3 regions of the Mesorhizobium sp. P160219 genome follow, and region 1 is predicted to be linked to each of the others. Evidence: predicted binding sites of a transcription regulator. Region 1 holds the regulator's gene; each other region holds the start of a gene.
The links. The regulator LexA, encoded in region 1, represses DNA repair genes until DNA is damaged. The targets are predictions, from matches to a motif close to TGTTCNNNNTGTGTTCNG.

Region 1 (4,636 bases):
GCTCCGAGATTCAGACACGGCTGACCGGCCGCGTCGTCAGTCTCGAACAGATGGAAAGCGGCCGCATCAGGCTGACGCTCGATGTGGTTTCGACCGCTTACCCCGAGCTGCGCTACGCCCCGGAGCGGGTCAGGCTCTCGGCGCGGACCGTTCCCGCCGATATGACCGCCGGCTCCCTGATCACCGGCTATGCCAGGCTGTTGCCGCCGACCGGTCCGGTGCGGCCGGAGAGCTACGATTTCTCCTTCGACAGCTATTTCACCGGTATCGGCGGCAGCGGCTTCTTTCTCGGCAATCCGAAAACCATTGCTACGCAGGGACCGCCGCCGCTGACCGCGCGGCTCTCCTCGGCAATCGAGAACGCGCGCGAAAACATTGCCGACCATATCAGGGGCAAAATCGGCGGCGCCGAAGGCGAGATTGCCGCGGCGTTGATTGTCGGGGTGCGCGCCGGCATCCCGGACGAGGTCAACGAAGCGATGCGGCGCACCGGCATCTACCACATCATCTCCATCTCCGGCCTGCACATGGCGCTGGTTGCCGGCACCATCATGGCGTTGCTGCGTGGCGCCTTTGCGCTGTTTCCCGATTTCTCTTCGCGCCGCCCAGTCAAGAAATATGCAGCAGTGGCAGCACTCGTCTCCATCGCCGCCTATCTCGTCATTTCAGGCGTCGTGGTTGCCGCCGAGCGCAGCTTCATCATGCTGGCGGTCATGCTTGTCGCCGTGCTGTTTGATCGCGCCGCACTCACCATGCGCAATCTGGCGATCTCCGCCATTGCCGTCATCCTGGTGTCGCCGCACGAGGTGGTCGGTCCCAGCTTCCAGATGTCGTTTGCTGCCACCGCCGCCCTTGTCGGCGCCTATGCCGGCTGGGCCGATTACCGCGCCGACAAGGTGAGAACGCCGCCGGCAAAGCGCTCCTTCGTCGGCTTCCTGTCGCGAAAATTCGCGCTGGCCATGGGCGGCCTCGCCATGACCTCGATCATCGCCGGCAGTGCAACCTTGCTGTTCGCCATCTGGCATTTTCAGCGTGTGTCGCCGCTCAGCCTGATCGCCAATCTGGCCGTGATGCCGATTGTTTCGTTGATCGTCATGCCTTTTGCCGTGCTCAGCGCACTGGCGATGCCGTTCGGCGCCGACGGGCCGTTCCTCTATGTGATGGGCAAGGGTCTGATGGCGATGATCGCTATATCGGCCTGGATTTCCGAGCGCTCGCCGGTCGACGCCGTCGGGCTGATCTCCATCCGCTCGGTGCTGTTGGTGGCGGTCGCCCTCGTCATCGCCACCATGGCCACCACCTGGCTCAGGTTGGCGGCCGTGCCTTTCGCGCTGGCCGGCCTGTTGACGGTGCCGCAGGTGCTTACGCCCGACGTGCTCATATCCGAGGATGCGCATCTGGTGGCCATGCCGATCGGTGGCGGCGAACTCGCCCTCAACCGCGAACGCTCCAACGAATTCACCACGGACAATTGGAAACGGGCGCTGCGGGCCGAAACCATTATCCCACCTGAGATTTTCGAGTCAACAGATACGCGGTTCGATCTCGATCCGCTCGATCTGCCGCCCGGCTCGCCCTTCTATTGCACCGGCGATCTCTGTATCGCCCGGCACCCTTCCGGAGCCATTGTAGCGCTTGCGAAAGACCGCAAGACGGCGCGGCCGGCCTGTGCCTTCGCGAGCCTGATCGTCATCGATGACGCCACCGCCTACAATCCGTGCCGCGACCCGCTGGTGCTGGTCGTGACGAAGAAACAGCTGGCCCGCGACGGCAGCGCCGCCGTCTTCTTCGATCCGCAATCGGCAGCTGCAGCGCCAACCATCCGCTTCGCCGTCGACAAGCCGTATCGCCCCTGGCACGAGCAACGCCGCTTCTCCCGCGAAGCGCGCGGCCTGCCGCCTTACAACCAGCGTGAAAAGTACAAACCCAAGCCGGCTCAGTAGCGCCGGATCAATCCGACAAGCTTGCCCTGCACCTTCACCCTGTCCGGTCCAAAAATGCGGGTCTCGTAGGCCGGGTTGGCGGCTTCCAGGGCGATCGAGGCGCCCTTGCGGCGGAAGCGTTTCAGGGTCGCTTCCTCATCGTCGACCAACGCCACCACGATCTCGCCGGGGCTGGCTGTGTCGGCATTGCGGATGATGACCGTGTCGCCATCGAAAATGCCGGCCTCGATCATCGAATCGCCCTTGACCTCGAGCGCGTAGTGTTCGCCGCCCATGATCATATCGGGCGGCACCGAGATCGAATGGGTCTGATGCTGGATGGCGTCGATCGGCACGCCGGCGGCGATGCGTCCCATAACCGGGATTGAAATCGCGGAAACGGCATCGTCATTGCCGGCCGACATCGAACGCGACGGCGAGCCCGGCTTGATCTGGCGGCCGAGACCGCCTTGGCCCAACGCGCCTTGTCCTTGGCCGCCTTGCCCTTGGCCGGTTTGACCAAGACTGCCCTGAATGACGCTCGGCGAAAACTTCCTCGCCGCATTGAGGCCTGGTGCGATCGAGTCGGGCAGCCGCAGCACTTCCAGCGCGCGCGCCCGGTTCGGCAGCCGGCGAATGAAACCGCGCTCCTCAAGCGCCGTGATCAGGCGGTGGATGCCGGACTTGGAGGCGAGGTCGAGCGCTTCCTTCATCTCGTCGAAGGACGGCGGGATTCCGCTCTCCTTCAGGCGTTCATGGATGAACATCAGAAGCTCATGTTGTTTGCGCGTCAGCATCGCGGCCCCCAAGGGTTCTGAAACCAGAATCAGAAAAAACAAACCCAGAACAAACACTATCTGTTCCAGTTGTGTTCCGCAACCTTTTAAAGTTTAATGAATGTGTTGACGTTTTGTTCAGCGTAACGTTCGGCGCTGCGAGCGCCGCCTGCGCCCAGTTGCCAGCAACGGGGTGAAACGAAGACAAAGTGCCCTGCGTCGTCGGCTACGATCGCCGCTTCCTTTTCGGACGGGGCTGCGCAGCATCCGCGCCGGGTTCGCTCTGGGCATAGACCTGCAGCGTGTAGCCGATGTGAGCGGTCATCAGAGTTTTCGCACGTTCGACGTCGCGATCGAGGGCCGCTTCCATCAGGGCGGTATGGTGTTCGATCGCCACGGCGTCGCGCAGGGCCGCCACGGCCTTCCGGTGTCCATCCGTGCGGCCGGCGGCGGCGCGCAGCGTCGGGGCCAGACCCAGAAAGCGGTGATGGCGATGCAATTGGTCGGAAATCGTCGCATTGAACTGCTGCAGCCAGCTGGATGTCGCGGCACTGAGCAGGGCCGCATGGAAGGCATCGTGTTTTTCGTACCACGCGTCGACCGCATCATCCGATGGATCGTCGAGAACAGACCCGCACCGTGAGAGACGATAGTGGGCGGCAACGACCGCGTCTTCCCACTCACGGTCGCCTTTCTCGATCGATTCCACCAGCAGGGGCAGTTCGACCACCAGCCGCGCACGCGCCAGATCCTCGAGCTCCGCCCGAGAGACGGGAGCGACCGCAAACCCGCGGTTGCTGATGGCGGTCACAAGCCGTTCCGCCTCCAGCCGCGACAGCGCCTCGCGCAACGGCGTCCAGCCGATGCCGTAGGTGTTGCGCAACGTGCTCAGCTTCAACGGCGCGGCAGGCGCCAGCCGGGTCGCAAGAATATCGCGCCTGAGCAGGCGATAGGCCACTTCCGTCTTCGAGGTCTGCTCGTCATCCAGCATCGTGATCCATCAGTCATAAACGCTCGGCGGATCATTATATATCAAAGCCTTTCAATGGGTGAATTATATATAATGTTTGACAGTTCAAGGGCGACCACTCAAGATCGCCGGCATGTTTGGGCGGCAGGCTCCGCCGCGCGCGTTTGTCCATGGAGGGGCGCCGGATCATGAGCACGACACCCGATCTCGCTGCAATCGAAGCAATGGATGCCGCCGATCCGCTGCGCTCCATGCGTGAACGCTTTGTCTTGCCGCAAGGCGTAATTTATCTCGACGGCAATTCGCTGGGTGCCGCGTCACCAGCCGTCTTCAGCGAATTGCAGCAGGCCGCCACGCAGGAATGGGCGCACGACCTCATTCGCGCCTGGAACACCGCTGGCTGGTTCAACATGCCGGTGGAACTGGGAGATCAGCTCGGACGACTGATCGGCGCGGCTGACGGGCAGACGGTGGTCTGCGACACAACCTCGATCAACATCTACAAGCTGCTGCACGCCGCGCTCGGCATGCGGCCGGCTCGGTCGGCCATCGTTGCCGAGGGCGACAGTTTCCCGACCGACCTCTACATGGCCGAAGGCGTCGCCTCGACCCGGCCGGGAACGCGGCTGCGGCTGGAGGGCGTCGACGCGGCCGCAATCGAGGAGCTGATCGACGACAGCGTTGCCGTCATCCTGGTCAACCACGTAAACTACAAATCCGGCCAGTTGCGCGACATGGCGGCGCTGACGCGCAAGGCACATGACGCCGGCGCGCTGATCATCTGGGACCTCTGCCACACCGCCGGCGCCTTGCCGGTCGAACTCGACCGTGCCAATGCCGATTTCGCTGTCGGCTGCACCTACAAATACCTCAATGGCGGCCCGGGCTCGCCGGCCTTCATCTACGCGGCCGAGCGCCACCATGGTGATATCAGGCAGCCGCTCAGCGGCTGGTGGGGCCATGCGCGG
Region 2 (4,636 bases), 3.1 Mb from region 1:
CCGCGGATGACGATGTCGCTGAGGCTTTCGCTCATCTCACGACCCCATCAGCCGCTTCACCTCTTTCATATCCTTTAGGAACCGCTCGCGCTCAGCCTCCTTGTCCGTCGGCTCGTGAATGCGCAGGATAAAGGACGGGTGGATGGTGATGAACACGCGCAAGCCATCCTCGCGTTCGATCAACTGGCCGCGCATTTTCGTCACGGCAATGGCCTTGCCCAGCAGCGACAACGCCGCCGTTGCCCCAAGCGCCACGGCGAGGTCCGGCTTGATCAGCTCAAGCTCCCGGCCGATCCACCAGCGGCAGGCCTGGACTTCGCCGGTATTTGGCTTCGAGTGGATGCGGCGCTTGCCGCGCGGCTCGAACTTGAAGTGCTTGACGGCGTTGGTGACGTAGACTTTTTGCCGGTCGACGCCTGCGTCATCGAGAATTGCATCGAACACTTTGCCCGCTGGCCCGATAAAAGGTTTGCCGGCGAGATCTTCCTGATCGCCAGGTTGTTCGCCGACGAAGACCACTTTGGCGTCATCCGGCCCCTCGCCGAACACGGTCTGTGTCGCGTCGCGCCACAACGGGCAGCGGCGGCAGCCTTTCGCGGCTTCGCGTAGCTCGGAAATGGTGTTGGCGTCATCGTCCGGCGCCTCGGCCGGCTCGCGCTTCGGCCAATGTTTCGCCTGCAGCTTGGCGTGGTGCGGCGCCGGCATTGTCGGCAGTCTGGCAATCATATCCCTGGCGGCCTCGTCCGCTCCTGCGATCAGATCTGGAATGAGCGAGGCCTCGGGAAGGTTCCGCCAATATTTCTTCGGCATCTCCTTCTGCATCGCCTTCACCTTGAGCCGCGCCGGGTTGAAGATGTTTTCGAAATAGGTCAGCCACAACGCCTCGGTGTCGTCCTGATCGGGTGCATCGCCCTTGGCCGCACCCGGCCCGATCGCCAGCCTTTCGCCGTTCCAGTCGGCGGAGGCATAGGGCGTCAGGATGGTCCAGCGCATGCCGGTGAACCGCCGGACGAAGAAATCCGCGTTGCGCTCGACAATGAAATGCTCCGGCTCGAACCAGGCGACGTAGCGCTCGTTCTCGCCGTCGCCGATCTTCCGGAAGCGTACGAAGGCATGCATCTTATGGCTGTCGCGCCGCACCGCCTTTTCCATGGCTTCGAGCCGCCTGGTGTCGGGATCGGATGCGATCGCCAGCAGTTTCGGCTCGGTGCGAAGGCGCCAAAGCATCCGGTAGAGAAAGGCAAACCGGCCGGGGTCGGAGTGGCAGAAGGCAGTTTCTGCATGGGCGATGAACTCGCGCGGGACGGTAAGCTGCGCGCCCTCTGGCACCGCCGGCAAGGCATCTTGAGGATCATTGGCGTCGGACCCGACACCCCAACTAATATCCTCAGGCCGGACCTCATTCAGCGCCAGACGCCGTGCCGCATCGCGCCAACCGGCGAAATCGGTCTGGCTCGCTAGCCGGACGGTGTATCGGGCAAGGTCGAGCTGGGCCGGCTGCATGGTCAAAACAGCGACAGTTGTTCGCAGGACTTTACGATCGTATCGCGCAGGCCTGTCTTGTCGGTGAGTCCGCCCGGCGACCAGCCTTCGGCGATGATGAAGGGCCTCAGCTTGGCGATCGAATGGCAGATCCGTCCGACATCTTCCAGCCGCATACGTCGGTGGCGGCGGGTTTCAAGGATCTTCGCCACCACCTTGGTGCCCAGACCCGGAACCCGCAGCAGCGCTTCCCGATCGGCGCGGTTGATGTCGACGGGAAACCTCGCCCGATTGCGCAAAGCCCAGGCGAGCTTGGGGTCAATGGCGAGATCGAGCATGCCGTCGCTGCTGCCGGCGAGGATTTCCGGCTGCGAAAAGCCGTAGAAACGCATCAGCCAGTCGGCCTGATAGAGCCGGTGCTCGCGCATCAGCGGCGGTTTTTGCAGCGGCAGCGACGATGACGAATCCGGGATTGGGCTGAAGGCGGAATAATAGACGCGCCGCAGGTGATAGCTGCCATAGAGCCGCGCGCTGGTGTGCAAAATGCCGTCGTCGGATGTTTTGTCGGCGCCGACAATCATCTGCGTCGACTGACCTCCGGGCGCAAAGCGTTCGCGCTTCTTGGTCCTCAGCGTCGGCTCGGCCTTTTCCTCCATCTTCCGGCGCAGGTTCGCCATGGAAAGCCGGATCGTTTCCGGCTTCTTCTCCGGCGCCAGTTTCTTGACGCCCTCATCGGTCGGCAGTTCGACGTTGATAGACAGCCGATCGGCGTAGAGCCCGGCCTGCTCGACCAGTTCGGCCGAGCTTTCCGGAATGGTCTTCAGATGAATATAGCCGGAGAATTTTTCGTCCAGCCGCAGCCGCCGCGCCACTTCCACCATTTCGGCCATGGTCTCGTCGGGCGAACGGATGACGCCGGAGGACAGGAACAGGCCTTCGATGTAGTTGCGCCGATAAAAGTCCATGGTCAGCTTCACCACCTCGTCGATGCTAAAGCGGGCGCGGCGCACATTCGATGACGAGCGGTTGATGCAGTAGCTGCAATCGTAAATGCAGAAATTGGTGAGCAGGATTTTCAGGAGCGAAATGCAGCGGCCATCCGGCGCGTAGGAATGGCAGATGCCCATGCCTTCTGTGGAGCCGATACCGCCGGATTGGAGCGAATCCTTCTTCGCCGAGCCGGACGAAGCACAGGAGGCGTCGTATTTGGCGGCGTCAGACAGGATTGCCAGCTTTTCACGGACGGTGGGCGCGCTCATCCGTTCATGATATGTTCTTGAAGGCTGCAGCGCCACCTCATTTGATGCAGGCGGCGAAAAAGTGATCGCCGCCCGCCGTCAGGGCAATCAGAGACCGTTTCGAAATTCGCTCTGGCGAGTCATATGGTGGTGGTTTCGAGAACCGAAGCGCAGCGGACATTTGGTCCGTGAGCATCGGAAGCGCAGAAACCACCATCGATGGCCGCCGGAGTAGAATTTCGAAACGGTCTCTCAGACCTCGTGCAGGTAGAGGTGGTAGTCCAGCTCGCTCACCGTACGCGCGACGCGCAGATACTCCGACTGCTTGATCGCCACGAAGGTGCGATGCAGATCCTCGCCAAGCGCCTCTTTCAGGAAGCTCGAGGCCCGCGCCGCCTCGATCGCGGCGCGCCAGTCGACCGGCATGGTCGTGCGCGTGACAGCGGCTTCATAGCCATTCCCAGTGGTTTCAGGGCCGGGGTCGAGGCCTTCGTCCAGACCCTTGATGATGCCGGCCAGCACCGTTGCCGCGATCAGGTAGGGATTGGCGTCGACGCCCGACGGCCGGTGCTCGATGCGCCGATTCTTGGCGTCGCCGGCCGGCACGCGCAGCGCCACCGAACGGTTGTTGACGCCCCAGGTCGGCGCCACCGGCGCATAGGACTGCGAGACGAAGCGCCGCCAGGAATTGGCGTGCGGCGCAAACACCAGCATCGATTCGGCCATGGTCTGGATCAGCCCGCCGAGCCCCTGCAGCAGCGGCAGCGACCAGCTTTCGCCGCCTGCTTCGGCAAAAACGTTGCGGCCGTTCTTGTCCTGCAGCGAAACATGGAAATGCATGCCGGAGCCGGCATATTTTTCGATCGGCTTGGCCATGAAGCAGGCGGTAACACCATGGCGGCGCGCCTGCGCCCGCACCAGCCGCTTCAACATGACGAGGTCGTCGGCCGCCCGCATGACATCCTTGCGGTAATTCAGCGTCAGCTCGTACTGGCCGGGCGCGTATTCGGAAATCACCGTTTCGGCCGGAATGCCTTGCGCCTTAGCCGCGGCATAGATGTCGGAAAACAGCGGCTCCATGCCGTGCAGATGGTCGACGGAATAGACTTCCGTCTTGGCCGAGCGGCGGCCGTCGAGCACGGCGTCCGCCGGCTTTACCTTGCCGTCGGCGTCACGCTCATTGGCAAGCAGGAAAAATTCGAGTTCGAAGGCGCCGGCGGGATAGAGGCCCTTGGCCGCCAAGATGTCGACCTGCCTGGCCAGCGCCAGCCGTGGGTCCGACGACATAGGCTGTCCCTCGAGATGGTACATCGCCATCAGCAACTGGCCGCGCGGCGGGTTCGTGCCGTAAAGCGGCACCAGCGTGCCGGGGATCGGCCATGCCCTGAGATCGCCGTCTCCAGTCGTCCAGATCAGCCCGGTTTCGTGCACATCCTCCCCGGTGATGTCGAGGCCGAGGATCGAGATCGGCATGTGGCGGCCGCCCTCGAAGATGCTTTTCAGCTCATGCCGGCGCACGATCTTGCCGCGGCCGACCCCGTTGGCGTCGGTCAAGACGATGTCGAAGGCTTCGATTTCGGGATGGGCGTCGAGAAAGGCTTGCGCCTCGGCGGGCGTCGAGCCCGAAGGTGAAGTCATGATTAGTGTACTCGAGTTTGGCTTGGCAGCTTGTCTCATGCCGTCAGCCTTGCCGCAACCGTGGCGAAGGCGGTGACCAGCCGGTTGACCTGGGCGCCGGTGGTGGCCGGTGAGATCAGCATCATGTTGTGAAAGGGCGCGATCAGCACGCCCTGGTTGACCAGCGCGACATGGATAGCCGCCTCAAGCTCCGGCGCATGGGCAGTCTCGGCTTCGGCGCCGTTCCTGAGCGGGCCAGGGGCGCAGATGAACTCGACGCGGGCGCCGACGCGGGCGAC
Region 3 (4,636 bases), 4.1 Mb from region 1:
GTGGTTTCGGCTCGGCGCGATAGCCGAGGCCCTTCAGAATCTCTTCCATGTCGTCGGCGGTGGCGCCGAGGATGGACATCATCGGCGGCGTCACCATGAAGGACTGGCCGTCATAGGCGCCGTCCGGGCGCTGTCCCAGACCGGGCTTCCAGTTGGTCGCAGGCCGGATCAGGTCGGCCAGCCGTTCCAGAATGTCGATGCGCACGGCGCGGCGGCCGAGATTGCGGTAGCCGGCAAGCTTGTAGAAGCTCTTGTCGAAAGCAGGATCGATGACCACCGAGGTGCGGCCGGAAGCCAGTGCGTGCACCACGTCGCCAAAGCCCGGCTTGTCCTTGCCGTCGTTCTTCAGCGCCCACAACAGCGTAATCAGTCCGGCGGGCGCCGGCTTGATCAGCGCCGGCACGAAGACGTGGTAGGCGCCGAAGCGCACACCGAGCCGACGCAAGGCGGCGCGACCCTCCTGGTCGAGCGACTTCATTTCCTCGGCGATGTCGCGGCGGTTGATGAGGCCGAAATGCTCGACGAGCTGGAAGGCGATGCCACGGCCGATGCCGGCGATCTGCTCGGCATTCTTCAAGTCGACCAGCGGCTTCAGCAGCGACTCGATCTGGAAATTGACGAAACGCTCGGCGCGCGCGGCGACCTTGTCTCGGGCGGGGCCGGTCAACTGCTCGTCGGCCAAAAGCACCAGGCGCGGCTTCAGCGCGTCCTCGCCGGCAACCAGCGTGCCGATCGGCGCGCCGATCCAGCGCAGCGTGCCGTCGGAGCCGAGCGCAAGGTCGCCATTGGCGCAGGCGCCGAAGCGTTCGGCACGCGCCTCGAACTCGGCGGCCAGCGCTTTTTGCGCTGCCGTACGCACGGCCTTGGCGTCTTCGCCGCCGGCGCTCTGGTCGGCGGTGAAGCGGAACCCTTGCAACTCGCCGACATGATGGCCTTCGACAAGGACGGTTCCGGTAGGACTGATTTCGGCTTCAGGCATTGTATTTTCTCTAAGGCGCCGCATGAGGACGGAAGTCCTGCGGTCTACAAACCGTTTCGTCAACCGCTCATGCAGCGCATCCGACAATCTGTCTTCGATTTCGCGCGTCTTTTCCCGCCAGTGTGCCTGATCGGCCAGCCAGCCCGGCCGGTTGGACACGAATGTCCAGGTGCGGATCTGCGCAATGCGGTGCGACAGCGTGTCGATGTCCCCCTCGGTCGTATCGGCGCGGCGCACCTGCTCGGCCATGTAGTTCTCGTCGACATGGCCGTGTTTGGCGAGGTCGGTGTAGATAGAAGCGATCAGGTCGGAGTGCTGGGCCGGCGCGATCTTGCGGTAGTCCGGCAACGCGCAGGCTTCCCACAGCAGCGCCACGCGCTTGGCATTGGTAGCCAGCGCGCGGATGTCCTCGTCGCGGGAGAGATGTTCGAGCGCCTGCGCATCGACCGCCGGCAGCGCGCGCGTCAGGCCTTCGACCGGCGCGTTGGTTTCGATCGAGCGCTTCAGCGCGTCGAGGCTGGCGAAGTCGAAATGCGCGGTGCGCCATTGCAGCACCTTCACCGGATCGAACTCGTGCCCCTCGATGCGCTTGACCAGTTCCTCGTCCAGCGGATCGACCTGGCCGGTGACGCCGAAGGTGCCGTCGCGCAGATGCCGGCCGGCGCGGCCGGCGATCTGGCCGAGCTCGGCCGCCGTCAGGTTGCGGTATTGGTAGCCGTCGAATTTGCGGTTCTGGGCGAAGGCGACATGATCGAGATCAAGGTTGAGGCCCATGCCGATGGCGTCGGTGGCGACGAGATAGTCGACGTCGCCTGCCTGGAACATTGCCACCTGGGCGTTGCGGGTGCGGGGCGACAGCGCGCCGAGCACGACCGCCGCTCCTCCTTGCTGGCGGCGGATCAGCTCAGCGATGGCATAGACCTCGTCGGCGGAGAAGGCGACGATGGCCGTACGCCGCGGCAGGCGGGTCAATTTCTTCGAACCGGCATAGGCCAGGTGCGACAGGCGAGGGCGCGTCACCACCGAGACGCCTCTCAGCAGCTTTTGCAGGATGCCATGCATGGTGGCCGCGCCGAGCAGCAGCGTTTCCTGGCGGCCGCGTAGGTGCAGGATACGGTCGGTGAAGATGTGGCCGCGCTCGAGGTCGCCGGCGAGCTGCACCTCGTCGATGGCGACGAAGGCAACGTCGGTCTCGCGCGGCATGGCTTCGACGGTGCAGACCGAATATTTCGCGCCGGGCGGCTGGATTTTTTCCTCGCCGGTGATGAGCGCCACCTTGTGGGCGCCGACCTTTTCGCAGACGCGGGCATAGACCTCGCGCGCCAGAAGGCGGAGCGGCAGGCCGATAATGCCGCTCTCATGCGCCACCATGCGCTCGATGGCGAGATGGGTCTTGCCGGTGTTGGTCGGACCCAGCACGGCAGTCACGTCGCGGCCCGACAGGATCAGCGGCTCGGTGTGTTTCGGCTGGATGTTCATCGGCCTGGAGATGAGGCTTTCTGCATCGTGTTGTCGGGAGCGCGCCTCGCGTGGCGCGTATGACAGGCGACACATAGGGATTTCAGGCGCGAAGCGAAAGCGGAATGTTCCGGCCGGCAATCCCACGGTTCGTCTTTGAGGTCTCAATTAACAGTTGGAACGAGTCTGGAACGAATCGGCGACGAATCAGTGACTCCGGTAGATTCAGCTTTTGTTCACGGCTACATGTGGATTTTGCGAGCCTGAGTCTCACCATATGCTGAATCGCGGAAACTGGCCCGATTCCTGCAAGGCGACCATTGGCGTTAACCTTTGCCGGCGGGGCATCGTCGTGATCCGATACGCCTCGGCCAACATTATGAAATTGTTGAATTTTCTTAATCGGCCTTAACCATTTGCCGGTGATTTTCGGCCTTGGTCGTTAACGTTGCGCTCAAAGCCGGAACGAATCGGCTATGAATCAGCGATGGCGGGATTTTCCTGGTTTGTTCACCCCAACATGTTGTGTTATCCACAGCTTGTCCACCGAGAATTCACAGCTTGCGAACCGGGTTTTGCACAGGGCGCCTGGAAATCGTTAATCTTTGCGTGCCGGAACGGGTCAATGTCTAGCGCGCAGCCCGGGAACATCGCCGGCCGGCGATGAAAAAACGGGCCATAAGCCGGCCCGTCCTACCGGGCGAAATGCTGTCGTTCAGGCGAAATACTGGCCGCCATTGGCTGTGATGGTCGAACCGGTGATGAAGCCGGCGTCTTCGGAAGCGAGGAAGACGACGCAACGCGCGATCTCTTCCGGTTCGCCGAGGCGGCCGACCGGAATCTGCGGGATGATGCGTTCATTCAGCACCTTCTCGTCGATCGCCTTGACCATCTCGGTGGCGATGTAGCCGGGGCAGATGACATTGACTGTGATGCCCGCGCGCGCGCCCTCCTGCGCCAGCGCCTTCGAGAAGCCGATGTCGCCGGCCTTTGCGGCGGAATAGTTGACCTGGCCGGCCTGGCCTTTCTGGCCGTTGATGGAGGAAATGGTGATGACGCGGCCGAATTTGCGGTCGCGCATGCCGCCCCACAGCGGATGCGTCATGTTGAAGACCCCAGACAGATTGGTGTCGATGACTTCCTTCCACTGCTCGCGCGTCAGCTTGTGGAACATGGCGTCGCGGGTAATGCCGGCATTGTTGACCAGCACCGAGACCGGGCCGAGATCGGCCTCGACCTGTTTGATTCCGGCGGCACAGGCGTCGTAGTCGGCGACCGACCATTTGTAGGCCTTGATGCCGGTTTGTGCGCTGAACTTCCCCGCTGCCTCGTCATTGCCGGCATAGTTGGCGGCAACGGTGTAACCGGCATTCTTCAGGCCGATCGATATGGCGGCGCCGATGCCGCGCGATCCACCGGTGACGAGCGCTACTTTGGTCATTGAAAGTTCTTCCTCCCTTTGGTCGGAAGAAGGGAATAGGGAGTAGGGAATAGCGAGTAGGGATCGATATCCCGCCGCGCTGCTCCTTCTTCCCTATTCACTACTCCCTATTCACTACTCACTTCTTGTTCACAGCGCTTCCACGCACAGAGCGACGCCCATGCCGCCGCCGATGCACAGCGTGGCAAGGCCCTTCTTGGCGCCGCGGCGGCGCATCTCGAAAACCAGCGTGTTGAAGACGCGGGCGCCCGACGCGCCGATCGGATGGCCGATGGCGATGGCGCCGCCATTGACGTTGACGATCGACGTATCCCAGCCCATGCCCTTGTTGACGGCGCAGGCCTGCGCGGCGAAGGCTTCATTGGCCTCGACAAGGTCGAGGTCCTTGACCGACCAGCCGGCCTTCTCGAGCGCCCGCTTCGAGGCGGGAATAGGTCCGGTTCCCATGATCGCCGGATCGACGCCGGCCGTCGCCCAGGATGCGATGCGCACCAGCGGGGTGATGCCGCGCCTTGTGGCTTCAGCCTCGCTCATCAGCAGCGCGCCGGCGGCGCCGTCATTGATGCCCGACGCGTTGGCGGCGGTCACGGTGCCGTCCTTGTCGAAAGCCGGCTTCAGCTTGGACATGGCGTCGATGGTGGCGCCGTGGCGGATGTACTCGTCCTGGTCGACGACAGTGTCGCCCTTCCTGCCCTTGATCGTGAAGGCGACGATCTCGTCCTTGAACTTGCCGGCCTTCTGCGCGGCCTCGGCCTTGT

Region 2: the regulator LexA is predicted to act here: its motif matches at 2,743-2,760, upstream of AC3EMP_RS06120 (putative DNA modification/repair radical SAM protein).
Region 3: the regulator LexA is predicted to act here: its motif matches at 2,614-2,631, upstream of AC3EMP_RS01535 (helicase-related protein).

Annotation. Positions count from the first base shown of each region.
Region 1 covers NZ_JBYNWG010000001.1:4,351,244-4,355,879, forward strand. Annotated here, with positions in the region: gene AC3EMP_RS21075 (ComEC/Rec2 family competence protein) at 1-1,943, shown strand, start outside; gene lexA (transcriptional repressor LexA) at 1,937-2,719, opposite strand; gene AC3EMP_RS21085 (GntR family transcriptional regulator) at 2,925-3,689, opposite strand; gene kynU (kynureninase) at 3,857-4,636, shown strand, end outside.
Region 2 covers NZ_JBYNWG010000001.1:1,215,698-1,220,333, reverse strand. Annotated here, with positions in the region: gene AC3EMP_RS06125 (UdgX family uracil-DNA binding protein) at 37-1,503, opposite strand; gene AC3EMP_RS06120 (putative DNA modification/repair radical SAM protein) at 1,506-2,741, opposite strand; gene AC3EMP_RS06115 (glutamine synthetase family protein) at 2,973-4,358, opposite strand; gene AC3EMP_RS06110 (aspartate aminotransferase family protein) at 4,394-4,636, opposite strand, start outside.
Region 3 covers NZ_JBYNWG010000001.1:299,435-304,070, reverse strand. Annotated here, with positions in the region: gene AC3EMP_RS01535 (helicase-related protein) at 1-2,458, opposite strand, end outside; gene phbB (acetoacetyl-CoA reductase) at 3,153-3,878, opposite strand; gene AC3EMP_RS01525 (acetyl-CoA C-acetyltransferase) at 4,008-4,636, opposite strand, start outside.